4 regions of the Nocardia sp. NPDC004718 genome follow, and region 1 is predicted to be linked to each of the others. Evidence: riboswitches for the same ligand, from Rfam matches in the RefSeq annotation. Region 1 holds a riboswitch; each other region holds the start of a gene.
The links. A riboswitch is a leader RNA that binds a small molecule or an ion and turns the genes downstream of it on or off. The one in region 1 is predicted to bind S-adenosylmethionine.
Positions count from the first base shown of each region.

Region 1 (5,522 bases):
TCCTTTTGCACACCAGCGGTTTCGTATATCTGATCGATTTCGGTATCGCCCGCGCTGCCGACGGCACCGCGCTCACCGCCACGGGGCTGGTGGTCGGCACGCTGGGGTACATGGCGCCGGAGCGATTCACCGGCACGGTCGATGCCAGGTCCGATGTCTATTCGCTGGCCTGCGTGCTCTACGAGGCCCTCACCGGACAACCGCCCTACGGCGCGGGCGATCCGGCACAACAGATGCGCGCACATCTGATGGCCGAGCCGCCGCGCGCCTCGCTGGCGGCCCACGGCGTCCCGGCCGCGCTCGACGACGTCATCGCCCGGGGAATGGCCAAAGAACCGGACGAACGCTATAGCAGCGCGGGTCAATTCGCCGCGGCGGCGTCGGCCGCTCTGGCCCGGTCCACGGTTGCGCGACCGGCCCCGCCTCTCGCGGCACCGGCCGCCCGCCCGCGAACTCGCGTCCTGACCGCCGCCACTCCGGCGCAGCCGACGCCCGAGGTACGTTCACCCGCTCCCGCCGGGCAGCTCGATCGTCGGCGAAAGCGCCGATGGATACCCGTAGCCGCGGGGGCGGCGCTCGTCGTCGCGGCGGCGTTGTGGCTGCTGGGAGGCAGCATAGGGTCCGCGCCCGTCGCAGGTCCGACGACCCGCGAACCCGCTACGCCGACCGATACTCCGCTGCCCCCGACCGGCGGACAACCCGCGAATCCGGGTACTGCCGTGCGCGACGGAAACTTCGCTTTCACCGTGACCGATGTGGGCTCCGGCGGCGGTTCCCGAACGATCGTCACACTGACGGTCACCAACGTGTCCGACCGCGACCAAGTCCTCGACGTCACCGGTCAACGGCTGATCACCACCGCGGGCCGCTCCGTCGCACCCGACGCGGCGGCCACCGCCGGACTCAACCCGCCCGGCGACGACTTCGCACGCATCGCGCCCGGCCGCGCCGTGACGATCCGGCTGGCCTTCGACCTGCCGGGCAAGAACAAGAACGGCAGGAAGAACGACAAGAAAGACGACGTTCCCAGCCACTTGATCCTGCACGGTGCACAGTCTTCACCCGGCGTCACCGTGCCGATGTGACCGAGCCCTGCTCAGGCGAGGGCTTGGTCGAGATCCTGGAGCAGGTCTTCCACGTCCTCCAGACCCACCGAGATGCGGACGACGCCGTCGGACAGGCCGATGGTGGCCCGGCCTTCGGGGCCCATGGCGCGATGGGTCGTGGTCGCGGGGTGGGTGATCAGGGACTTGGCGTCACCGAGGTTGTTGGAGATGTCGACGATGCGCAACCGGTTCAGGACTTCGAACGCGCGCTTCTTCGCCTCGTTCTCGGGTGCGTTCAACTCGAAGGTGACCACGGTGCCGCCGCCGCTCATCTGGCTTGCGGCCAGCGCGGACTGCGGATGCGAATCCAGGAACGGGTATCGCACCCAGCTGACGGCCGGGTTGCTCTCCAGGAAGCGGGCGATGCGCAGCGCGGACTCCGACGAATGGCGCACCCGCAGCGGCATCGTCTCCAAGCCTTTGAGCAGCGTCCACGCGTTGAACGGGCTCAGCGCGGGGCCGGTGTGGCGCATCAGCGTCTTGACCGGGCCGTCGATGTAGTCCTTGGCGCCCAGGATGGCGCCGCCCAGCACGCGGCCTTGGCCATCGATGTGCTTGGTGCCCGAGTAGACCACCACGTCGGCGCCGAGTTCGAAGCCGCGTTGCAGCAGCGGGGTGGCGAACACGTTGTCCAGCACGACCTTCGCGCCCGCCGCGTGCGCCAGCTCGCTCACGCGCCGCACGTCGACCAACGTCTGCATCGGATTGGCTGGCGTCTCGAAGAAGACCGCCTGAGTGGGCACGGACAGCGCCTGTTCCCACTGGTCGAGATCCTCGCCGTCGACGAAGACGGTCTCCACGCCCCAGCGCGGCAGTATCTCGTTGCACACCACGAAGCACGAGCCGAACAGGCTGCGCGCGGCGACGAGCCGGTCGCCCGCGCCCAGCAGCGCGCCCAGCGCGGTGAACACCGCGGACATGCCGCTCGCGGTCGCGAAGCACGCCTCGGCGCCGTCGAGCAGGCGCATCCGCTCCTCGAACATGGCCACCGTCGGGTTGCCGTAGCGGGAGTAGACGAAATGTTCGACCTCGCCGGTGAACGCGGCCTCGGCGGCCTCCGCGCTCTCGTAGACGAAGCCGGAGGTGAGGTAGAGCGCCTCGGCGGTCTCCTCGAAACCGGAGCGCCGCAGCCCGCCGCGCACGCCGAGCGTCGCGGGGCCGACGCTCTCGGGCAGCGGCTTGTCGAACGCGCCGCCGGTGATCACGACTGCCGCCAGGGCAATCCGAGGGCGCGCCAGCCGGAGCCGCCGCGATGCCCGAATTCGTCGAGCGGGCCTTCGAAGCCCTCGAGCACGTTGTAGGAGGTGCGGTAGCCCGCCGAGGTGGCGGCGATCGCCGCGCCCACCGAACGCTGACCGGAGCGACAGAGGAAGACGACGGGAGCCTCGGGATCATGGCCGTCGAGCGCTTGCTTCAGCTGCTCGACGAACGCCTCGTTGCGCGCCCCCGTGGAATCGACCCACTCGATCAGCACGGTCGGCCGTTCGATCGGGCTCGTGTCGGGGACGCCGACGAACCTCCATTCCGCTTCCGTCCGCACGTCCACCAGGACGGCTTCCGGATTGTCCCGCAGCAGCTCCCAAGCCTGCTGAGGGGTGATGTCACCGGCATAACTCATGTGCACCTCCTGCGAATCCGCACTTGCCGCGCCCGGGACCAGGGCGCCGCCAGGTCGTCACCCGGAGCACCCCACCGCGGAGGAGGGTTGCCGACCAGCAATGCCGGGGCTTGACACTGGTTCTCATGACCTTCGACTGAGATTGCACCGACCCGGGTCACCGTGTCAAACCGTGTCGCACCCTGCGCGAACGCTCACGTGCATACCAGCCACTTGTCGCCGGACCTGGTGAGAGTCCAGGTCGTCGTCTTCTCCTGCCCACCCACCTTCGTGGTGACGGTCGCCTTGCCCCGGTCGCCGTCCACCATCGGCGAGTCGATTTTCGTGATCTCGACGGGCTTTCCGGCGCCGTCCTGGCCCGCCAGCGGTGAGTGGGCGGCGTCGAAGCCCTGGCACGCGGTGCCGGGCGGCGGTACGGCGTCGCTGCGGTTGGAGCCGTCCACGAAATCGCGGACGGCCGCCGTGATGCGGTCGGCGTCTGTGACATTTTTCTCAGCGGGCGACAGCACACCGCCGAGCACGATCGCGATCAGCACGATCGCCGCGACCACCGCGGCGGCGGCGAAGGGGACCACCGAGCGTTTATCGGTCTGATCGACCCGGATGATCTCGTCCTCGCCCGCGGTCGGCTGCTGTTCGGTCATGGCTCGATGATCCCTGGTCGGCGCGGGTATCGAGCGCTCGGCCCCGGGCAACAGCCCGGCGCGGCGCCGACCCGGGGCGAGCGGCGACGATAGACCGCGCGCGAGCGGGTAAGCGACAATCGTGGCTGTCGATGGCGTCCGTCGAGTTCACGCACCGACGCGGGGCGGCGTCGGCCATCCCGATAGAATCGCGGGACGGCGGCCTGCTGTCATAGCGAATCGGCAGCTCTACGCCGCGGCGAATGGAGCACCGTGCAGCCACGAGCCGGCAACGCCGGCGTCCGCACCGGACGGGTGCGACCGAGCCGGTGCGTCAACTTAGCCTAAGCTAAGCCCGACGTCATTAATTGTTTCGACCATAAAGGTGCGCGTAAAGAGATGACCGAACAGAGTGCAGTAGAGGATGGCGGTGTCCGCGAGCCCTCCGTGGTGACGCAGGCTTCCTCCTCCGGGCCTGACGCGCACACCGCGAAGACCCGCCCGCTCCGCATCGCGATCGTGGGCGCCGGACCGGCCGGGATCTACGCCGCCGACGCCTTGATGAAGTCCGATGCCGAGGTGTCGATCGACCTCTACGAGCGCATGCCCGCGCCGTTCGGCCTGATCCGCTATGGCGTCGCACCCGATCACCCCCGCATCAAGGGCATCATCACCGCCCTGCACAAGGTCCTCGACAAGCCGCAGGTGCGCCTGCTCGGCAACATCGACTACGGCACCGACATAACCCTCGACGACCTGCGGGCCTTCTACGACGCGGTGATCTTCTCCACCGGCGCCAACGCCGACCGCGCCCTGCCGATCCCCGGCATCGACCTCGACGGCTCCTACGGCGCCGCCGACTTCGTCTCCTGGTACGACGGCCACCCCGACGTCCCCCGCACCTGGCCGCTGGAGGCGGAGAAGGTCGCCGTCCTGGGCGTCGGCAACGTCGCCCTCGACGTCGCCCGCGTGCTGGCCAAGACCGGCGACGAACTGCTGCCGACCGAGATCCCGCCGAACGTCTACAAGGGCCTGGTGGCCAACAAGGCCGTCGAGGTGCACGTCTTCGGCCGCCGCGGTCCCGCGCAGGCCAAGTTCACCCCGCTGGAACTGCGCGAGCTCGACCATTCGCCCACGATCGAGGTCATCGTCGACCCCGAGGACATCGACTACGACGAAGGCTCCGAAGCCGCGCGCCGTCACTCCAAGCAGGTCGACATGGTCGCCAACACGCTCGAGCAGTGGGCCATCCGCGACGCGGGCGACCGGCCGCACAAGCTGTTCCTGCACTTCTTCGAATCCCCCGCCGAAATTCTCGGCGAGAACGGCAAGGTCGTCGGCCTGCGCACCGAGCGCACCGAGCTCGACGGCACCGGCAACGTCAAGGGCACCGGCGTGTTCAAGGACTGGGACGTGCAGGCGGTGTACCGCGCCGTCGGCTACCTGTCGCAGAACTTGACCAACCTGCCGTTCGACGACCAGGCGGGCACCGTGCCGAACGAAGCGGGCCGCGTGCTCGTCGACGAGAACGCCGACGGCGCCGCGCGCTACCTGCCCGCCACCTACGTCACCGGCTGGATCAAGCGCGGCCCGGTCGGCCTGATCGGCCACACCAAGGGCGACGCCAACGAGACCATCGCCTGCCTGCTGGACGACGCTCCCGGCTTCACCCCGGCCGAGCGGCCCGACCCCGAGGCCGTCATCGAATTCCTCGAAGGCAAGGGCATCCCATTCACCACCTGGGCCGGTTGGTACCGCCTCGACGCGCACGAACGCTCCCTCGGTGAGCCGGAGGGCCGCGAGCGCGTCAAGGTCGTCGAACGCGAGGACATGCTGCGCGCCAGCGAACCCCACAAGGTCTGATCACCCCGCAGTGACCGCCTCCGCCGCCATCGCGACACCCCTGCTGTGGCAGCGGAAAATCCGACCCTGAGGCATTCTGTACAAGTGTTCGATGCCCACCTGCACATTTTCGACCCGCGGTTTCCGCTGGCCGAGAACGAGGGCTACCTGCCCGACCCGTTCACCATCGCCGATTACCGGAAGCGCATGGCGCGCTACGACGTCAGCGGCGGCGCCGTGGTCAGCGGGTCGTTCCAGGGCACGGACCAGACCTACCTGAAGGCCGCCCTCGCCGAGCTCGGCGAGGGCTGGGTCGGCGTCACCCGGCTCGAT
Region 1 covers NZ_JBSGCA010000001.1:290,662-296,183, forward strand. Annotated here, with positions in the region: gene ACWEH3_RS01555 (serine/threonine-protein kinase) at 1-1,085, shown strand, start outside; gene ACWEH3_RS01560 (O-succinylhomoserine sulfhydrylase) at 1,097-2,311, opposite strand; gene ACWEH3_RS01565 (rhodanese-like domain-containing protein) at 2,308-2,724, opposite strand; SAM riboswitch class IV at 2,739-2,855, opposite strand; gene ACWEH3_RS01570 (Rv0361 family membrane protein) at 2,919-3,368, opposite strand; gene ACWEH3_RS01575 (FAD-dependent oxidoreductase) at 3,747-5,210, shown strand; gene ACWEH3_RS01580 (amidohydrolase family protein) at 5,295-5,522, shown strand, end outside.

Region 2 (5,522 bases), on a different contig from region 1:
AAGGCCGATGTCGAACTGCTCGCGCTGTCTCAGCGGGACGTCGACCGCGCCTTCGAAGGGGTTGCGCACGAACCGGTCTCGGCGCGAGATGTGACCGAACTCGCGCGGATAACCCGTGGGCGGATCGCCGGGATGCTCGGCCCGGCCGAGGGCTATCCGGAATACTGAGCCGACCGCGTGACTTCCCCGGCGTCCCGACCGCAATCGCTCTACCCTGGTGGGATGCGCAGGTCGTCATTGCCACCGGTCGCCTGCCGAGTCGCGGACACCCTCATCTCCCGGGGCCATCACGGTCTCATCGTGGCCCAGCCGGAGCCCACCCACACCGCCGACGACGCCGCGCGGGCGCTCGGCGTCGACGTGGGGGCGATCACGAAGTCACTGGTGTTCCTGCTCGACGACGACCCGGTGTTGCTGCTGGTCTCGGGCGCGCATCAGGTCGACCTGGCGAAGACCGGCGCGCGTCTGGAAGGGACGCTGACCCGCGCCCCCGCCGACATGGTGCGCCAGGTGACCGGTCAGCCCATCGGCGGCGTCGCACCGGTCGGCCACCCGACCAACCTGCCCACTTGGGTCGACAACGCGCTGGCGCACCATCGGGAGGTATGGGCGGCGGGCGGGCATCCGAACACCATTTTCCGCACGTCGTTCCCGGAGCTGCTGCGAATCACCGCGGGTCTTCCGATCGACGTCGACTGACCGGCGCCGACGTCGCGAGATCGTGCCGGACGCCGCGAAACTTCGATACTCGACATCCGCCCGGTCCAATGACAACCGGGTCGCGCTCGACATGTGCCACCGCCGCGGGCCGCGAGAGCCGCGTAGTTTCGTGTTGTGACCGAAGCACCACGGCCCGAGACGGAACTACAGGTTCCGGACGATCTGAGCGGCATCACCGCGGAGCAATATCGTGCGTCGATGCGCCACTATCCGGCCGGCGTCACCGTTGTCACGCTGCGTTCGCCGCAAGGGCCGGTCGGCTTCACCGCGACTTCCTTCGCCTCGCTGTCGCTGGACCCGCCGCTGGTGTCGTTCAACATCGCGCACACCTCCTCCAGCCTGTCCGGCATGCTGGACGCCGAGTCCGTCGTCATCCATTTCCTGGGCGAACACCAGCAGCACCTGGCCCACCGGTTCTCCCGAACGGCGGAGGAGCGTTTCACCGACCGATCTCTGTGGACCGCCCTCGACACCGGCGAACCCGTCCTGCACGGCACCCCCATCTGGCTACGCGCCACCGTGCACCAACTGATCCCCATCGGCGACCACACCTTCGTCGTCGGGTTGGTCACCCGGGTACACGACAACACCGACGAGAAGCCCTCCGCCGCACCGCTGCTGTACTACAACGGCCGCTACTACCGGCCGACCGCCCTCGGCGACTGACCCGAGTTCGCTACGCCACCCTCGGCCGCACCTGCACCACCAACTCGGCGTCGAGCGCACGGGCCAGCCGCTCCAGCACAGGAAGGCTGGGCACCGTCCCACCCGCCTCGAACCTGGCGACCGCGGACTGGGTCATACCTGCGGCATCGGCCAGCCCGGTCTGACTCCAGCCCCGCTCCTCGCGCATCCGCCGAATTGTCCGCCCCAGTTCATAAGCCAACCGAGCCGCTTCATAAGCCTCCGCGGCGCCGGGTTCCTTCATCCGGCGGGTCCTGATTTCCGCCCAATCACCACGCTCAGCCATTGATCTCATCCTCCTCGGCCGTATGCCGCTCCGCGATGCAGCGGTCGAGCGCTCGTCGCCCATAGCATCAATGCTATATCGCCTGGGATCCTTAGTGCCCTTTTCGACGAGATCGAGGAACAAGCGTCGTTTCAGCCCACGAGGCAGGGAGCCGCGCCGGTGGGGGCGGTGGAGGTGAAGGGGCGCGTTTCCGGGGTGGGGTTCCATACGCCGTTCTCGGCGGCGTAGTTCCAGGTGGGGCCCGTCGCCACGAGGGTGGCGATGGCATCGATCAGGCGGTCCACGTCGGCGGAGGTGGTGCCGAGGCCGATGCTCGCGCGCAGTGCGCCGTCCAAGCCGAGACGGGTGAGCAGCGGGTGGGCGCAGAAGCGTCCGTCGCGGACGCCGATACCGTGTTCGGCGGAAAGATAGGCGGCGACCTGGCCGGGGGCGAAATCGTCCAGAGTGAACGCGACGATGCCGACGGAGTCGGGGCTGTCGGTCCAGATGCGCAACAGCCGAACGCCAGGAATCTCGGCCAAGCCGTCGCGGAGACGGTCGGCGAGCTGATGTTCGTGCGCGGCAAGGGTTTCGGCGTCGATGACACAGAGCGCGTCACAGGCGGCGGCCAGCGCGGCGGCGCCGAGCACGTTCGGCGACCCGGCTTCGTGCCGCTGCGGAGCGGGCGCCCACTCGGCCGCGTCGGTACTCACCTCACGCACCGCGCCCCCGCCGGCGAGGTAGGGCCGCGCCGCGTCGAGCCAATCCCGTCTGCCCACCAGCACACCCGCGCCGAACGGCGCGTACAGCTTGTGGCCGGAGAACGCCAGGTAGTCGATCTCACTGGCGCGCAGGCTGATTCGACGATGCGGGGCCAGCTGGGCCGCGTCGACCAGGATTCGGGCGCCGCACTGGTGCGCGACGGTGGCCAGCCGCTCCAGCGGAAGCACCTCGCCGGTCACATTCGACGCACCGGTCACCGCGAGCAGTGCGGCGGGCCTGCTGCACAGTTCGGCGACCAGCCTGCCGATGGTCTCCTCCACCGTGTCGGCGGCCTGCACGACCCGCCTGCCCCGCCTGGTCCAGGGCAGGAAGTTGGCGTGGTGCTCGATGTCGAGCACCACGGTGTCGCCGGGCACGCAGGACGCGAGCAGGTTCAGCGAGTCGGTGGTGTTGCGGGTGAACACCACCACTTGATCGTCGGCGGCGTCGAGGAACCGGGAGACCGACCCGCGGGCGGCCTCGTAGCACTCGGTGGAGATCCGGGAGGCGTAGCCCGCGCCGCGATGCACGCTCGCGTAGTACGGCAGCAACTGCTGTACCCGGTCGGTGACCTGCGTCAACGCCGGCGCGCTCGCCGCGTAGTCGAAGTTGGCGTAGGTGGCCGTTCCGCCTTGCACCAGCGGAACGAGCAATTCGTCGCCGGAGACCCGGGCGAGAGCGGCACAGGTGTTGTCGACAGTGGTAGTCATCACGTGAATCCCGTCGGCTAAGGGACCCGCAATCGAATGATTCGTCGAGTCCGCGCTTGCCGCGCCCGGTCGGGCGGCGGCCGGGTCGTCACCCGGAGCACCCCACCGCGGAGGAGGGTTGCCGGCCAGCAAGCCGGGGCTTCGCGCTGGCACTCATGACCTGACCCGAGGGTGGCAGAAGCGCCCCGGCGCTGTCAACCACGTTCGACCCCGAGTCCCAGGAGCACCGCGTGGAGATAACCACCAGGCGTGAGCCTTTACAAGCATCCCGACGACCGCCCGCGAGCCGCTGCCTCGACATCCCACGCGCCCCTCGGCAACTGACGCCTTCGACCGCGCTCCGAGGCGGCGGACCGGTCGCCGGCGCCACGAGCCTCCACGCCGCACGTGCCCATCCCGAGGTCCGCACCGCTTCGATGAGCGGAATCACACCCGCACACGAGCGATCTCCCGGCGAACCCGAGGGACGGCGGACCGACCAGCGATCGGCCTGTCGCGGCGGCGAATATCGATCCCACCTGCAACAACGCGCACAGCGCCCGCCGATCCGGCGCCCGCTGCGGTGAACAACGAACGACGACAACCCCGGGTACCGTGGACAACTGGCCATCGTGGCGTTTGCCCTTTGGTAACCCAGCTATGACACAACAACGGGAAAGTGTGAGGCGAGTCGATGGGAGGTGCGCAGAGCACCATGCTCGAGACAGACGTCGACGCGCCCGCGGGCCCGTTGTCGCGTGGTGACCGCGCGCCGGAAGCCAGGACACTGGTCGACATCCTGACCGCGACGGCGCTCGCCCACCCCGACGCCCCTGCCATCGATGACGGCCGAGTAGTGCTCTCCTACCTGGAGCTGGTCGTCGAGATCGAGAAGACCATGGCCCGTCTCGCCACCGCTGGTGTGCGACCGGGCGACCGGGTCGGCGTACGCATACCGTCGGGCACCCGTGAGCTCTACGTGACCATCCTCGCCGTCCTGTACTCCGGCGCGGCCTACGTGCCGGTCGACGCAGACGACCCGGACGAGCGCGCCCAACTGGTCTTCGGCGAGGCGCAGGTCACCGCGATCGTGACCGCGGCGGGCATCGAGACCACCGCCGCGGGCATCCGCGCGGCGGAAGAGCAGCGCGAGGAAGGCTGGTCGACGCTGCCGACTCCCCGCGACGACGCTTGGATCATCTTCACCTCGGGTTCCACCGGCACGCCGAAAGGCGTTGCCGTCACCCACCGCAACGCGGCCGCCTTCGTCGACGCGGAAGCCGACCTGTTCCTTCCGGACGCCCCGATCGGTCCGAGTGACCGTGTGCTCGCCGGATTGTCGGTCGCCTTCGACGCGTCCTGCGAGGAGATGTGGCTGGCCTGGCGCAACGGCGCCTGCTTGGTGCCCGCTCCGCGTGAACTGGTGCGCACCGGCGCCGATCTCGGTCCCTGGCTGGTGCGGCGGCGGATCACCGTGGTCTCGACCGTCCCGACCCTGGCGGCGACCTGGCCGGTCGAGGCGCTGGAGGCGGTGCGCCTGCTCATCTTCGGCGGCGAGGCCGTCCCGCCGGAACTCGCCGAGCGTGTCGCCGGAAACGGTGATGTGGCGCGCGAGGTGTGGAACACCTACGGTCCCACCGAAGCCACGGTCGTCGCCTGCGCCGCGCGGCTGGACGGTCAGTGGCCGATCCGAATCGGATTGCCGCTCAACGGCTGGGATCTGGTCGTCGTCGATGCGGCGGGTAACCCGGTGGCCGAGGGGGAATCCGGCGAACTGGTGATCGGCGGCGTCGGGCTGGCCCGCTACCTCGACCCGGCCAAGGACGCCGAGAAGTACGCGCCGCTGGCCTCCGTCGGCTGGGAGCGCGCGTACCGCAGCGGCGACCTGGTGCGCAACGACAGCGCCGGTCTGGTCTTCCTCGGCCGCGCCGACGATCAGATCAAGCTGGGCGGGCGGCGCATCGAACTCGGCGAGATCGATAACGCTCTGCAACACCTGCCCGGAGTCACCGGCGCCGCGACGGCCATCCGCACCACAAAAGCGGGCAACAAGCTACTGGTCGGCTATCTGACCGGACCAGGACCGGATTTCGATGCCAAGGCCGCGCGCGCGGTCCTCGCCGGACAGTTGCCCGCGCCGCTGGTGCCCCGGCTCGCGGTGGTCGACGAACTGCCCGCCCGCACCTCCGGCAAGGTCGACCGCGACGCGCTGCCCTGGCCGCTGCCCAACGCCGCCGAGGACGACGACGACAACGACCTGACCGGCACGGCCCTGTGGATCGCCGGACTCTGGGACGCCATCCTCGGCGCGCAGGTCGGCGATCTCGACGCGGACTTCTTCGACCTGGGCGGCGGTTCACTCGCGGCGGCCCAGCTGGTCACCGCCCTGCGCGAACGGTATC
Region 2 covers NZ_JBSGCA010000008.1:128,480-134,001, forward strand. Annotated here, with positions in the region: gene ACWEH3_RS08935 (2-oxo-4-hydroxy-4-carboxy-5-ureidoimidazoline decarboxylase) at 1-168, shown strand, start outside; gene ACWEH3_RS08940 (YbaK/EbsC family protein) at 223-699, shown strand; gene ACWEH3_RS08945 (flavin reductase family protein) at 835-1,386, shown strand; gene ACWEH3_RS08950 (helix-turn-helix domain-containing protein) at 1,397-1,897, opposite strand; gene ACWEH3_RS08955 (aminotransferase class V-fold PLP-dependent enzyme) at 1,822-3,141, opposite strand; SAM riboswitch class IV at 3,189-3,302, opposite strand; gene ACWEH3_RS08960 (Pls/PosA family non-ribosomal peptide synthetase) at 3,836-5,522, shown strand, end outside.
Region 2: it holds a riboswitch for S-adenosylmethionine, as region 1 does, so the genes downstream of both, ACWEH3_RS08955 (aminotransferase class V-fold PLP-dependent enzyme) here and ACWEH3_RS01565 (rhodanese-like domain-containing protein) in region 1, are expected to answer to the same signal.

Region 3 (5,522 bases), on a different contig from region 1:
GGCGTCCTGGCGGTAGGCCGCGTAGGTGAACGGTCCGCTGCCGACGTTGTCGCCGAGGCAGCGCTGCTCGGCAGGCTTGGCCGTGGTCACGTCGGCCAGGATGCCGAGCGCCGCGGTCGAGGACGCCTGCAGGAACGGTGCGTTGGGCTTGCTGAACTCGACCCGGGCGGTGAGCCGGTCCACGGCCGTGGTCCCGACGTAGCCGGTGAGGTAGCTGCTGCCCAGCGGCGCCTTGCCCGAGCCGATCTTCACGACCGAATCGAACGTGTTGCGGACCGATTCGGCGGTGAGCGGCGTGCCGTCGCTGAAGGTGACGCCGTCGACGAGGTGGAAGGTGAAGACTTTCGCGTCGGGGCTCGTCTCCCAGCTCTGCGCCAGCCACGGCTTCAGCTCGCCGGTGGCCGGGTCCTGGTCGGTCAGCGAATCCACGATCTGCCGGGCGACGTAGAGCGTCTGATTGGTGCCCGCCTGGGCGGGATCCGAGCAGGTCGGCGCCTGGGACAGGCCGTAGCGCAGTACACCGCCCGGCTGGGGCGGGCCCGCGTCGCCGCCGGGCGCGGCCGAATCACTGCCGCAGGCGGCCACGGTGGTGGCCGCGGCGAGCGCGCCGGCCAGCGCGACGATTCGGTGACGGGTTCGGATCACGGGGCAACTCCAGATACTTCGGGGCGGGCGAGTTCCTCGCCCTGGTCGGGGTCGGCGTCGGCGACACCGGTCGCCAACGGTCGGCTGGGAATGCGGCGGCGCAATTCGGGCGCCACCTCGGCCTGGAACAGCTCGAGGCCGTCCAGGTACTGCCGCTCGGGGCGGCCGTCGCGTTCGGCGGACAGGTGGATCACCTCGTGGCCGAGGTGCGCGTGCTGGCGGCCGACCTTGTCGATCACCTGCTCCGGGCTGCCGATCAGCGCCGAACTGCGGGCCACGTAGTCGTCGAGGGTCTCGAACACCACCGGCAGCCCGCGTTCGCGCGCCAGCGCCAGCCGCGCTTCGAAGATCGGCCCGTAGGCCGCGAGCGCCTCCTGCGAGGTGCGCGACACCTGGAATCCGGTGGTGCCCGCGCCGACCAGCGCGTCGGCGGGGTCGTGGCCGTGGAACGCCCAGCGTTCCCGATAGTGGCGCACCAGCTCGGCATACGGCTCGATCGGGTTGGTGACGTTCGCCGAGAACAGTGGATCACCGTGGCGCGCGGCCAGTTCCACCGATTCGCGGCTGGTGGCGCTGCCGTGCCAGATCCGGATCTTCGGCTGCCACGGCCGCGGCAGTGCTTTGGCCTCGCGCAGCGGCGGACGGAAGCGCCCCGACCAGGTCACGTTGTCACCGGCCCACAGGGCGCGGAACAGTTCGTAGCCTTCGCGATTGCGGTCCCACTGGTCGTCGGGCGTGACGTGGTACAGCTGCGCCTGTGCGGCGCCGTTGCCCTTGCCGATGATCAGCTCGAGCCGCCCGCCGGACAGGTTGTCCAGCGTGGAGTAATCCTCGAAGGCGCGCACCGGGTCGAGCAGGCTCAGCGTGGTCACCGCGGTGAACAGCGTGATCCGCGAGGTGAGGGCGGCCAGGTGGGACAGGATGACCGGCGGCGCGGCGGACAGGAACGGATCCTCGTGCCGCTCGCCGACGGCGAACCCGTCGTAACCCAGTTCCTCGGCCAGCCGCGCCTGGCCGACGACGTCGCGCAGGCGTTCCCGGGTGCCGGGCAGGCGGCCGGTCCGCGGATCGGGTACCCGGGTGACCAAGGTGAACAGCAGGAACTTCACGCGATCGCTCCCAGCGCGGGCAGCTGCTTCTCGAAGGGATGCGGCCCGATCTGTTCCGCGGGCAGAGCCGGGTCGTAGAGCGCGCGGTAATCGGCGGCGAGATAGAGGGCGACCGCTTCGGGCTGACGCGGTCCGGTGGTCAGGTAGATCCGCCGGTAGCCGCGGCGCGCGATCTCGGCTTCCAGCCGCTCGAGTACGAACAGTCCGAGCCCTTGCCTGCGGTGCTCCCGCGAGGTCCAGATCCGCTTCAGCTCCGCGGTGTGCGCGTCGTAGCGCTGGAACGCACCGCCCGCCACCACTTCTCCGTCGCGGGTGACGACCAGCAGCGCGCCGTGCGGCGGCGCGAACGCGGTGGCCGGGTGCTCGCGCAACGAGACGTGCACCTCGCCGGGCGTGCGACCGTAGCGGCTGCTGTACTCGAGGGCGAGTTCGGCCAGCAGGGGCGCGGCCAGGGGGTCGTCCTGGGCGACCCGGTGCACGCGCAGTGTCGGGGTCGAGAGCGGTTGTGTCATCGGCTCAGCGCTTCTTCGGCAGGCCGGGCGGGTGCCGCCGTGCGCCAGATCGCGGACCGATCACGTCGAGCACTTCGCCGACCAGTTCCGGGTCCAGCGCGGAGGTGGGCTCGTCGAACAGGATCACGCGGGGGCGCAGCGCCAGCGCGCGAGCGATCGCCACCCGCTGCTGCTGCCCGCCCGACAGCCTGCGCGGATACGCGTCCGCCAGGTGTCCGATGCCGACCCGATCCAGCAGCAGGCGTGCCGTGCACGAACTGGGCGAGCAGGATCAGCGCGGCGGCACTGATCACCCAGCGCCAGGGATGCCGGGTCTTCGCGACGGTCGGCGTCGCGCCGGTCTCGGCGGGGGCCGGTGTTCCGGTCGGGTCCGGTTCGGTCGGCGCGGCGGCCTCGGGGGCGGCGTCCGGCGCGGTGGACGTGCTCATGACGGGTCCTCGATGATCACTTCGGTTCCTCCATCGGTCCCGGCGGAAGCACCCGCACCCGGTGACCGGGGGGTTGCTGCGACGTCGACGAGCCAGGTCTCTCGGTCGCTCTGGATGGTTGGCGCCGACCCCCTGTCAACGGATGTCAGGGGCGAGCCGAATCATGATGCCCAGCAAGGGAAGCCTGGAACAAGAGAAGTAATCACCGTGAGCGTAGATCTTGTCGACGCCGATTCATCGGATCTTTTTAGTAACCGGGCGTGCGCTGCTCTGCCGAGGGCGAGGTGAGTTTCCGCGCTTCGCCGATCCCGGGCGCGTGGCGCCGGACTGGGATGGTCCGATGCAGCATACGGCTATCGCCGACGCTGGGGAACGCCGGTGGGCTACGCGGAGGTCCGTTCCGGGCAAACAGGACTCGCCACGAAATTGCTGTGTGCAATCCCGGCTGCTGATTGCGTTTGCCGGAGTACTGTCCCCCTCGATCGTTCCGCCGATGAGGAGGTTTCGTGAACATATTGCGCCGTCTGACCCAGTTGTCCGCTGTCGCGACCAGTTCGATCGCCTTCGTGCTCGCCGGGCCGGGGGCCGCGTTCGCGGCTCCGGATGCCACGATTCCCGCGTTCCCCGAGGACTCCGTGCCGATCGCCGCCCCCGGTGACCTGTTCGGCGCGTATCAAGCCGCGCTCGACGCGTTGCGCGCGCTCGGTATCCAGCCGTTCGCGTACCCGAGCGCGTCGGCGTTCTGCCTCGACAACACCACGGCCGGTCTGGCGCCCGCCGTGGCAGGCGCCATTCCAGGGCCGTGGCCGAAGACCACAGTCCAGATTCCCGGCCAGGACCTCAGCGCCGTCAAGGCCGGGCAGGCCATGTTCACCTTCGTGCCCTACGGGCTCGGCCCGGACGGCCCGAATACCGCGGGAATGCAGGTGAGCTGGCTGAATTTGAATACCGGCCGCAGCGGCACGGCCGCCATGGGGCCGCTGCCGGAGGTCGCGCGTTCGATGGTTCCCGCGGCCGTTCCGCCGGACCAGCGGCCCGCGGCCGAGCAGGCGATCCGGGACTTCCTCGTCGCGTCCCTCCCGATGGGCGGGGTGCGCGCGGTCCCGGTGGACACCGGGAAGGGCACCGTGCTCGCCGCGATGTTCGGCACGGTGCAGAACGGCGCCAAGTCCTGCTTCTTCCTGCCGACGGTGGGAATCACCCCGGTGCCATGAGATTTCCGTCACCGCGGCACGGTCGCTCAGGGCAGCGGCCGACCTTTCCAGCGCGCCGTGCCGCGGCGACGGGCCAGGTGTGACCGCACCCACAGCAGCAGATACACCGCCACCGATACCGGATGCGCGACGGCGGCAGACAGGTCCGAAGGTTTCAGTGGGCCGCCGGTTTCGGTCGAGCGGGCCAGCAGTCGCCCGGCGACGGCGGCGAGCCAGCCGATCAGGCCCGCCCGGCGGTGCGCCCCGCGGCCGAACACCGCCACTGCGGGCGGCACCCAATAGGCAAGGGCGGCAACCAGTCCCACCGCCGCTCCACCCCTTATCGTGCCGTCGTAGGCCGACCAGAGCCAGCGGGAGTAGCCCGCGTCCAATTCCGCGGCGTCGCGATACATCCTGGTGCGGGCCAGCGGTCCCGCGGCCACCAGAACCGTGGAGTGACCGGCTCGCCGCAGCGTACGGGCGATGTCGAGGTCCTCGGTGACGCTTCCGGCCACCGCCGTGTGGCCGCCCACCGACCGGTACGCGACGTTGTCGAACACGAGGAACTGCCCGCACGCCACCGCCGTGGCGGGTCGAAGGCTCCGGTCGGCCGCGGTGACCGGCAGCGTCGAGGCCCACGACCAGCACAGCAGGGGCTGCACCAGCGCCTCCGCCACCGAGCCTGCCACTTGCAGGGGCCAGGGGGAGACCAACGCGGCGCGTCGTGCGCGCAGCGCGCCGACCGCCGCCGCGAGCGCCGTCGGGGCCAGTCGCACGTCGGCGTCCAAGAAGATCAGCACCGGCGTCGACACCTCCTCGGCCAGCCGGACGCAGGCGGCGGCTTTTCCGGTCCAGCCGGGGACCGGGTCGGACTCGCTGTGCAGCAGCGTGAAACGCGGGTCGTCGTCGATCGCCGCGCGGGCCGCGGCGCCGGTGTCGTCGGTGGACGCGTCGTCGAGGATGCGTACCGCCATGCGCGGCACGCCCACCTGGGCGCGCAGGTCGCCGATCAGCTCGGGTAGCCGGTCGGCCTCGTCGCGCGCCGGGATACAGACGGTGACCGGTTCGATCACCGTCGTCGGGGTGTTCGTCAACCGCCGCACGGTGATCCGGTTGTAGAGCGCGATGCCCGCGCCGAGCGCGGCGACCGCGGCGGCGAAGGAAGGCAGGGTCGAGTTCGCGCGCAACGTCTTCGGCAGGTCGGCACTCACCATGTGGGCCACGCTATCGCGGCACACCGACCTGTCGCTCAGCGATTCTGCGTCACCGAGCGCCACCAGCGGCTGAGAGAGAAGCCGACCTCCGGCGCGCCGGGCGCGGCGGGGTTGCGGTCCATGTACGCCATGGCCGCGACGATGGCGGCCACCGCGAGCGTGATGCCGCCCGCGATGCCGGCCCAGCCCGCGAACGAGCGGGTGTTCGGGTCGGCGTAACTGACCTCGGCGCGCAATGTGGAGACATCACCGGGCGGCAGCTTCCAGGAGACGACGTTGTCGCCCTCCCGGCTGCCGTTGGTCTTGGCGACGCGTGCCGGGAACGCGATGGTGAACTGCACGTCCGAGCCGTGCGGCGGCACCGATTTCAGATCGACCCGCCCGCTCAGGCTGACCAGATCGCCGGTGCGCTGGAATTGCA
Region 3 covers NZ_JBSGCA010000055.1:4,920-10,441, reverse strand. Annotated here, with positions in the region: gene ACWEH3_RS29985 (ABC transporter substrate-binding protein) at 1-645, opposite strand, end outside; gene ACWEH3_RS29980 (LLM class flavin-dependent oxidoreductase) at 642-1,754, opposite strand; gene ACWEH3_RS29975 (GNAT family N-acetyltransferase) at 1,751-2,266, opposite strand; partial or broken gene ACWEH3_RS29970 (ATP-binding cassette domain-containing protein) at 2,325-2,513, opposite strand; gene ACWEH3_RS29965 (hypothetical protein) at 2,510-2,710, shown strand; SAM riboswitch class I at 2,722-2,815, opposite strand; gene ACWEH3_RS29960 (hypothetical protein) at 3,201-3,908, shown strand; gene ACWEH3_RS29955 (glycosyltransferase) at 3,935-5,101, opposite strand; gene ACWEH3_RS29950 (LppM family (lipo)protein) at 5,137-5,522, opposite strand, start outside.
Region 3: it holds a riboswitch for S-adenosylmethionine, as region 1 does, so the genes downstream of both, ACWEH3_RS29970 (ATP-binding cassette domain-containing protein) here and ACWEH3_RS01565 (rhodanese-like domain-containing protein) in region 1, are expected to answer to the same signal.

Region 4 (5,522 bases), on a different contig from region 1:
GGCGGGCGCGACCTCCCGCTTCAAACGATTCGAAATCGACGTGCCTTGACGCCGCCGCAGATCAAATGCCGCCGGGGAAGCCGAGTTGGCGCCATGCCTCGTAGACGGTCACCGCGGCCGCGTTGGAAAGGTTCATGGAGCGGCGGCCGGGCAGCATCGGGATGCGCAGCCGGTCGGTGATGCGCGGATCGGCCAGCACCTCCGCGGGCAGGCCGGTGGGTTCGGTGCCGAACAGCAGCACGTCGTTCTCGCGATAGGCCACGTCCGTGAACCGAGTGGTGCCCTGGGTGGTGAACGCGAAAACCCGCTCCGGGCGCAGTACTTCCCATGCCGCCGCCAGATTCGGGTGCACCGTCACCGACGCCAGATCGTGGTAGTCCAACCCGGCCCTGCGCAACTTCGGCTCCGACAGATCGAATCCCAACGGCTCGATCAGATGCAGATGACACCCGGTCCCCGCGACCAACCGGATCGCGTTGCCGGTATTCGGCGGAATGCACGGCTCATGGAACATCAGATGGAACACGACGCATCAGTCAACCAGGTCGCCGGAGCCGTCCGCCCGCACCCCACACGAGTGGCACACCGCCGCGGGAAGTACTCGCGATTCGCCGCAGGCATGCGCCACTCGTCGACCACCGGACCGGTCTGCAAGAATCGGGAAGGTGACCGATGCCGATACGCCTATCGCCCGGGCCGGACGCCGCGGTTCGGGAGCGGAGTTCTTGCGTTCCCATCTGCCGATGGTCGTCGTGACGCTGGTCATCGTGGTGGCGGTGGTATTCGTGGCGTCCGATCGTTGGCGGCGCGGGACGTTCTTCTTCGGCGGTGCCACCCTGCTGGCGGCGGCATTCCGGCTGTGCCTGCCGACTACCCGGGTGGGGCTGCTGGCGGTGCGCAGCAAGCCGTTCGACGTCGGCGCGCTGACGCTGCTGGGGTCGAGCATCCTGTTCCTCGCGGCCACGATCAACACGCTCGGCGTCGGCTGAGGGCGGGCGACCCAGCGATGGCCGGGTCGCCCTGATGCAGCGGCGTATCGCTCGGCGAAGACCGTCCGTTCGCGCGGACTGCACGCCGATAGCGGCGCTGCGGGAGTGGATCGAGACCAACATCAACCGCATCGAAGCGGCGCGGCGAACCGCAGCGCTCTGCGAGTGGACGGCATCACGGCGCGAGGCACCGATCAGTGCGGGCGGGAGAGGAAGCGCACTTTTTCAGCGTTCGGGGCGCACACCGGCGCGGGCCAGGCGCATGGTCTCGGTCAGCAGTTTGGACACCGCCGCCGCCTCGGTGAGGAATCCGTCGTGCCCGTCGCGGGAGTGCACGATCTCCAGTCCGTCGCATCCGGGCAGCAGATCGGCGAGTTCCTGCTGGGTCCGCAGCGGATAGAGCCGGTCGGAGTCGACGCCGCCGACCACGCACGGCACCGGCGTCGCCGAGAGCGCCGCCTCGATGCCGCCCCGGCCGCGGCCGACGTCGTGGCGGTTCATCGCCTCGGTCAGCAGCACGTACGTGGCGGGATCGAAACGCTTGCAGAGCTTTTCGGCCTGATGGTCCAGGTAGCTCTGCACCGCGTAGCGTCCGCCGTTCCACGGGTCCTCGTCGCCCTGCGGCTTGTTCGCGAACCGGTGATCCAGCTCGAACTCGGTGCGGTAGGTCAGGTGCGCGATCCGCCGGGCCAGCGCCATCCCCGTCGTCGGTGCGCGGCCGGTGCCGTGATAGTCGCCGCCCTGCCAGTCCGGATCGGACGTGATCGCCGCGATCTGGGTGGTCTGGGTGCCGATCTGATCGGCGGTGGCGCGGGCTCCGACCGCGAGCACCAGCGCCGCGGCGACCCGATCCGGTGCGCCGACCATCCACTCGAGCACCCGCATACCGCCCATCGACCCGCCGACCACGGCCGCGAGCCGCTCGACACCGACAAGGTCGAGCAGAGCGGCTTCGGCGGTCACCTGATCTCGGATGGAGATCTCGGGAAAACGCGCGCCCCAAGGCTTTCCGTCCGGAGCCGTGGTGGACGGCCCGGTGCTGCCCTTACAGCCGCCGAGCACGTTCGTCGCGATCACACACCATTCGTCGGTGTCCAGCGGCGCGCCCGGCCCGACCATGCCGTCCCACCAGCCGGGCAGCTGGTGCACGCCGTCGGGCTTGCCGACGACGTGCGAGTCGCCGGTCAGCGCGTGTTCGACCAGCACGACGTTGTCCAGGCCGGGGGAGAGCTCACCCCAGCGTTGTACCGCGAGGTGGACGTCCGGGATGACCGCGCCGTTCTCCAGTCGCACGTCCCCGATGGCGATGGTGCCGAGCTGTCCATCCGGGGGCGGCAGGGCGATGCGGGAGGTCCGCGCGCTCGGTTCGGTGTTCACGGTCATGTCGCCGCCGCCGCGAAACCGGGGGGCGGAGGATCCGGGAGGAAACGTACGATCCCGAACTCGGCACCACGGATGTGCGGGGCCGACTGCGCCGGGCCTCGCTCGGCCCCGGGCGCGGTGAATTCACTCATGGTTTGCTCCCAAGCAGGTGTTCGCCGGTACAGCAGGGGTTAGCGGTGTGTGGGTGACGAACAACAACACATGGCGGCGACCTCCTGTTACGCGCTTGCTCCCGGCTCTCGGGAGCCAGGTCATCACCCGGAGCACCCCACCGCGGCTGGAGGGTTGCCGACCAGCGAGCCGGGGCTTGACGCTGGTACTCATGACCTGTCCGGCATCATAACCGGCGGGCGGTCAGCGCCCGAAATCCTCCATCGAACTCACTGGTCCGCGGCGGTCGGCGCACCACAGCAGGTGCGCACGAACTCGTCGTAGGCCTCGGTGAACGCGGCCCGCCCCGCCTTGGCCGCGACCGCGAGGTCGTCATCGAGGAACACATCGTCGGAGCACTCCATGCCGATGTGGCCGATCAGTTGCCAGGCGCCGACGATCAGTCGCACCGGGCGCGCGTCCGGCGTGGTGCCGAGGCGCTCGGCGACCACCGCGGCGATCGCGTGGTTCTTGTCGTCGGCGTGCTCCATGCTGCGCGCGCTGACCGACGGGCTGCTGCGCAGAATCCGCTGCATCTTCTGGAACTGCCGGAACGACAGCGGATCCGCCTCGCCCGCCGCGGCGGCTTCATCGACCACGTGCAGGAAGGCCTGGCGCAGCGCCCCGAGTTCGTTGCCCGTGCGGGGCAACTCGCGCAGCGTCTCGGCGATGGTTTGCCCGAAATCCTGCACCGGCCCCAGGACGATGTCTTCCTTGCTGTCGAAATAGCGGTTGATCGTGCGCGGCGAGACGTCCGCCGCGTTGGCGATCTGCTCGATCGTGGTCGCGTCGAAGCCCTGTGTGTCGCACAGGTCTAGGGCCGCGGCGATGATCCGCAGCCTGGTCTGTTGCTTCTTGCGTTCGCGCAGGCCCTGGGTCGCCGGGCCGCCGGCGGCGCGGTCGGCCGCTGCGCCCGCGCCCGTCGGCGCCGATAACTCGAGCATGCCCCCATGTTAACGCAACCTGCCGTTTTCCTGTCCGTAACGGTCAAATGTCGTATCGCGACATTTTGCGCTTGACGACAAATGTCGCTAGATGACAGGATTGCTCCGGACATCGAGGACGAGGAGAAGACCGTGACCGAGACCGCGACAGCGGTGCACGCGCCGCAGCGGGCGAGCGGTTCAGCGCGTTGGCTCGCGCTGGGAGTGATCGCGTTAGCCCAGCTCATGGTGGTGCTGGACGCCACCATCGTGACAATCTCGCTGCCGTTCGCGCAGCGTGATCTCGACATCAGCGACGGCAACCGGCAATGGATGCTCACCGCCTACACGCTGATCTTCGGTGGTCTGCTGCTGCTCGGCGGCAGGCTGGCCGACTACCTCGGCCGACGCCGGATCTTCATCGTCGGCCTGATCGGCTTCGCGAGTGCGTCGGCGCTGGCCGGTCTCGCGCAGACCGGTGCGGAACTGTTCGCCGGACGCGCGTTGCAGGGCGCGTTCGCCGCACTGCTGGCTCCGGCCGCGCTGTCGCTGCTGTCGGTGACCTTCACCGAGCCCGGCGAGCGGGCCACCGCGTTCGGTGTGTTCGCGGGCATCTCCGCGGGTGGTGCGGCGCTGGGCCTGATCGCCGGTGGCGCGCTCACCGAATACGCCTCCTGGCGCTGGTGCCTGCTGGTCAACACGCCGATCGCGCTGATCGCGCTGCTCGGCGCGCTGGCCTGGGTGGCGAAGGACGTGCCCGCGCCGCGCAGCGGGGGATACGACGTGCCAGGAGCCGTCACCGTGACGCTCGGCCTGATCGCCATCGTGTACGGCTTCAGTCGTGCCGCCGATGACGGCTGGCTGGCAGGCAGCACGCTGGCGCTGCTGGTCGCCGGGCTGGCCTTGCTCGTCGCCTTCGTCGCGATCGAACGGCGCTCGGCGAACCCGCTGCTGCCGTTGCACATCCCGGGTGAGATCAACCGGGGCGGCGCGTTCCTCGCCGCGCTGCTCATCCCGATCGCGATGTTCGCGATGTTCCTGTTCCTGAGCTTCTACTTCCAGATCACGCTGGGCTACTCCGCCCTGAAGGCGGGCTTCGCGTTCCTGCCCTTCCCGGCGGGCATCGCGATCTCGGCGGGTGTCACCAGTGCTCTGCTGCCGAAGCTCGGCCCGCGTCCGCTGATGCTGGCCGGGGCCGTGCTGGGCGTCATCGGCCTGGTGCTGCTGGCTCAACTGAGCTTCGGTGACAGCTTCCTCGCCGGTGTGCTGCCCGCTCAGGTGCTCATCGCGCTCGGTATGGGTCCGCTGTTCGTCGGCATGCAGACGGTCGCGCTGCATCAGGTGGAGGAAGAGGACTCCGGCGTCGCCTCCGCGCTGCTGAACGCGGCGCAGCAGGTCGGCGGCGCGGTCGGCACGGCGTTGCTGACCACCATCTCGGTGCAGGTCGCCAAGACCTTCGCGCACGACAATCCCGGCATCGACAACCTGGCCGCGCGGGCCGCGATCCACAGTTACGATGTGGCCTTCTACGTCGGCGCCGGGTTCTTCCTGGCGGCCATCCCGATCATCGCGCTGATGATCCGGGACCGGCCGGAGAACCTGATCGAAGGTTCCGAGGACGGGGCACGGCTTCCGGTCGCGGTCTGATCCACCGGAACGAGGTCCGGGCGGCGTGCTCACGCCGCGCGGGCCTCGTCGTGTGCCAGGCGGTTGCCGTGCTGGAACGGAAGGCGGATCATGGCGGCGACGGCGGTTGCGCGGGTGCCGCCGCGGCGCTGGAAGGCATTGCCTACCAATCGGTAACAAAGGTGGTCCAGCTCACACCGGGGGCTGCCCGTGCGGTGAGGACTTCGGCAGCAGTACGCTTGTCTTGTTTGCACCACATGTCCCGCCGACAACGCGGGACATATACGTTGTCTGTTGGAACAGCTGGGGTCCGCTCACAAGCGTGTTCGCCTGGCCGTGCAATGAGGGCACCATCCTAGGAGGACACGAAGATCCATGTCCAAGATCAAGGTTGAAGGCACCGTCGTAGAACTCGACGGCGACGAGATGACCCGGATCATCTGGCAGTTCA
Region 4 covers NZ_JBSGCA010000002.1:82,749-88,270, reverse strand. Annotated here, with positions in the region: gene ACWEH3_RS02505 (DUF167 domain-containing protein) at 1-49, shown strand, start outside; gene ACWEH3_RS02500 (tRNA (cytidine(34)-2'-O)-methyltransferase) at 62-526, opposite strand; gene ACWEH3_RS02495 (DUF3017 domain-containing protein) at 744-989, shown strand; gene metX (homoserine O-acetyltransferase MetX) at 1,215-2,372, opposite strand; SAM riboswitch class IV at 2,590-2,700, opposite strand; gene ACWEH3_RS02485 (TetR family transcriptional regulator) at 2,753-3,466, opposite strand; gene ACWEH3_RS02480 (MFS transporter) at 3,548-5,092, shown strand; gene ACWEH3_RS02475 (NADP-dependent isocitrate dehydrogenase) at 5,447-5,522, shown strand, end outside.
Region 4: it holds a riboswitch for S-adenosylmethionine, as region 1 does, so the genes downstream of both, metX (homoserine O-acetyltransferase MetX) here and ACWEH3_RS01565 (rhodanese-like domain-containing protein) in region 1, are expected to answer to the same signal.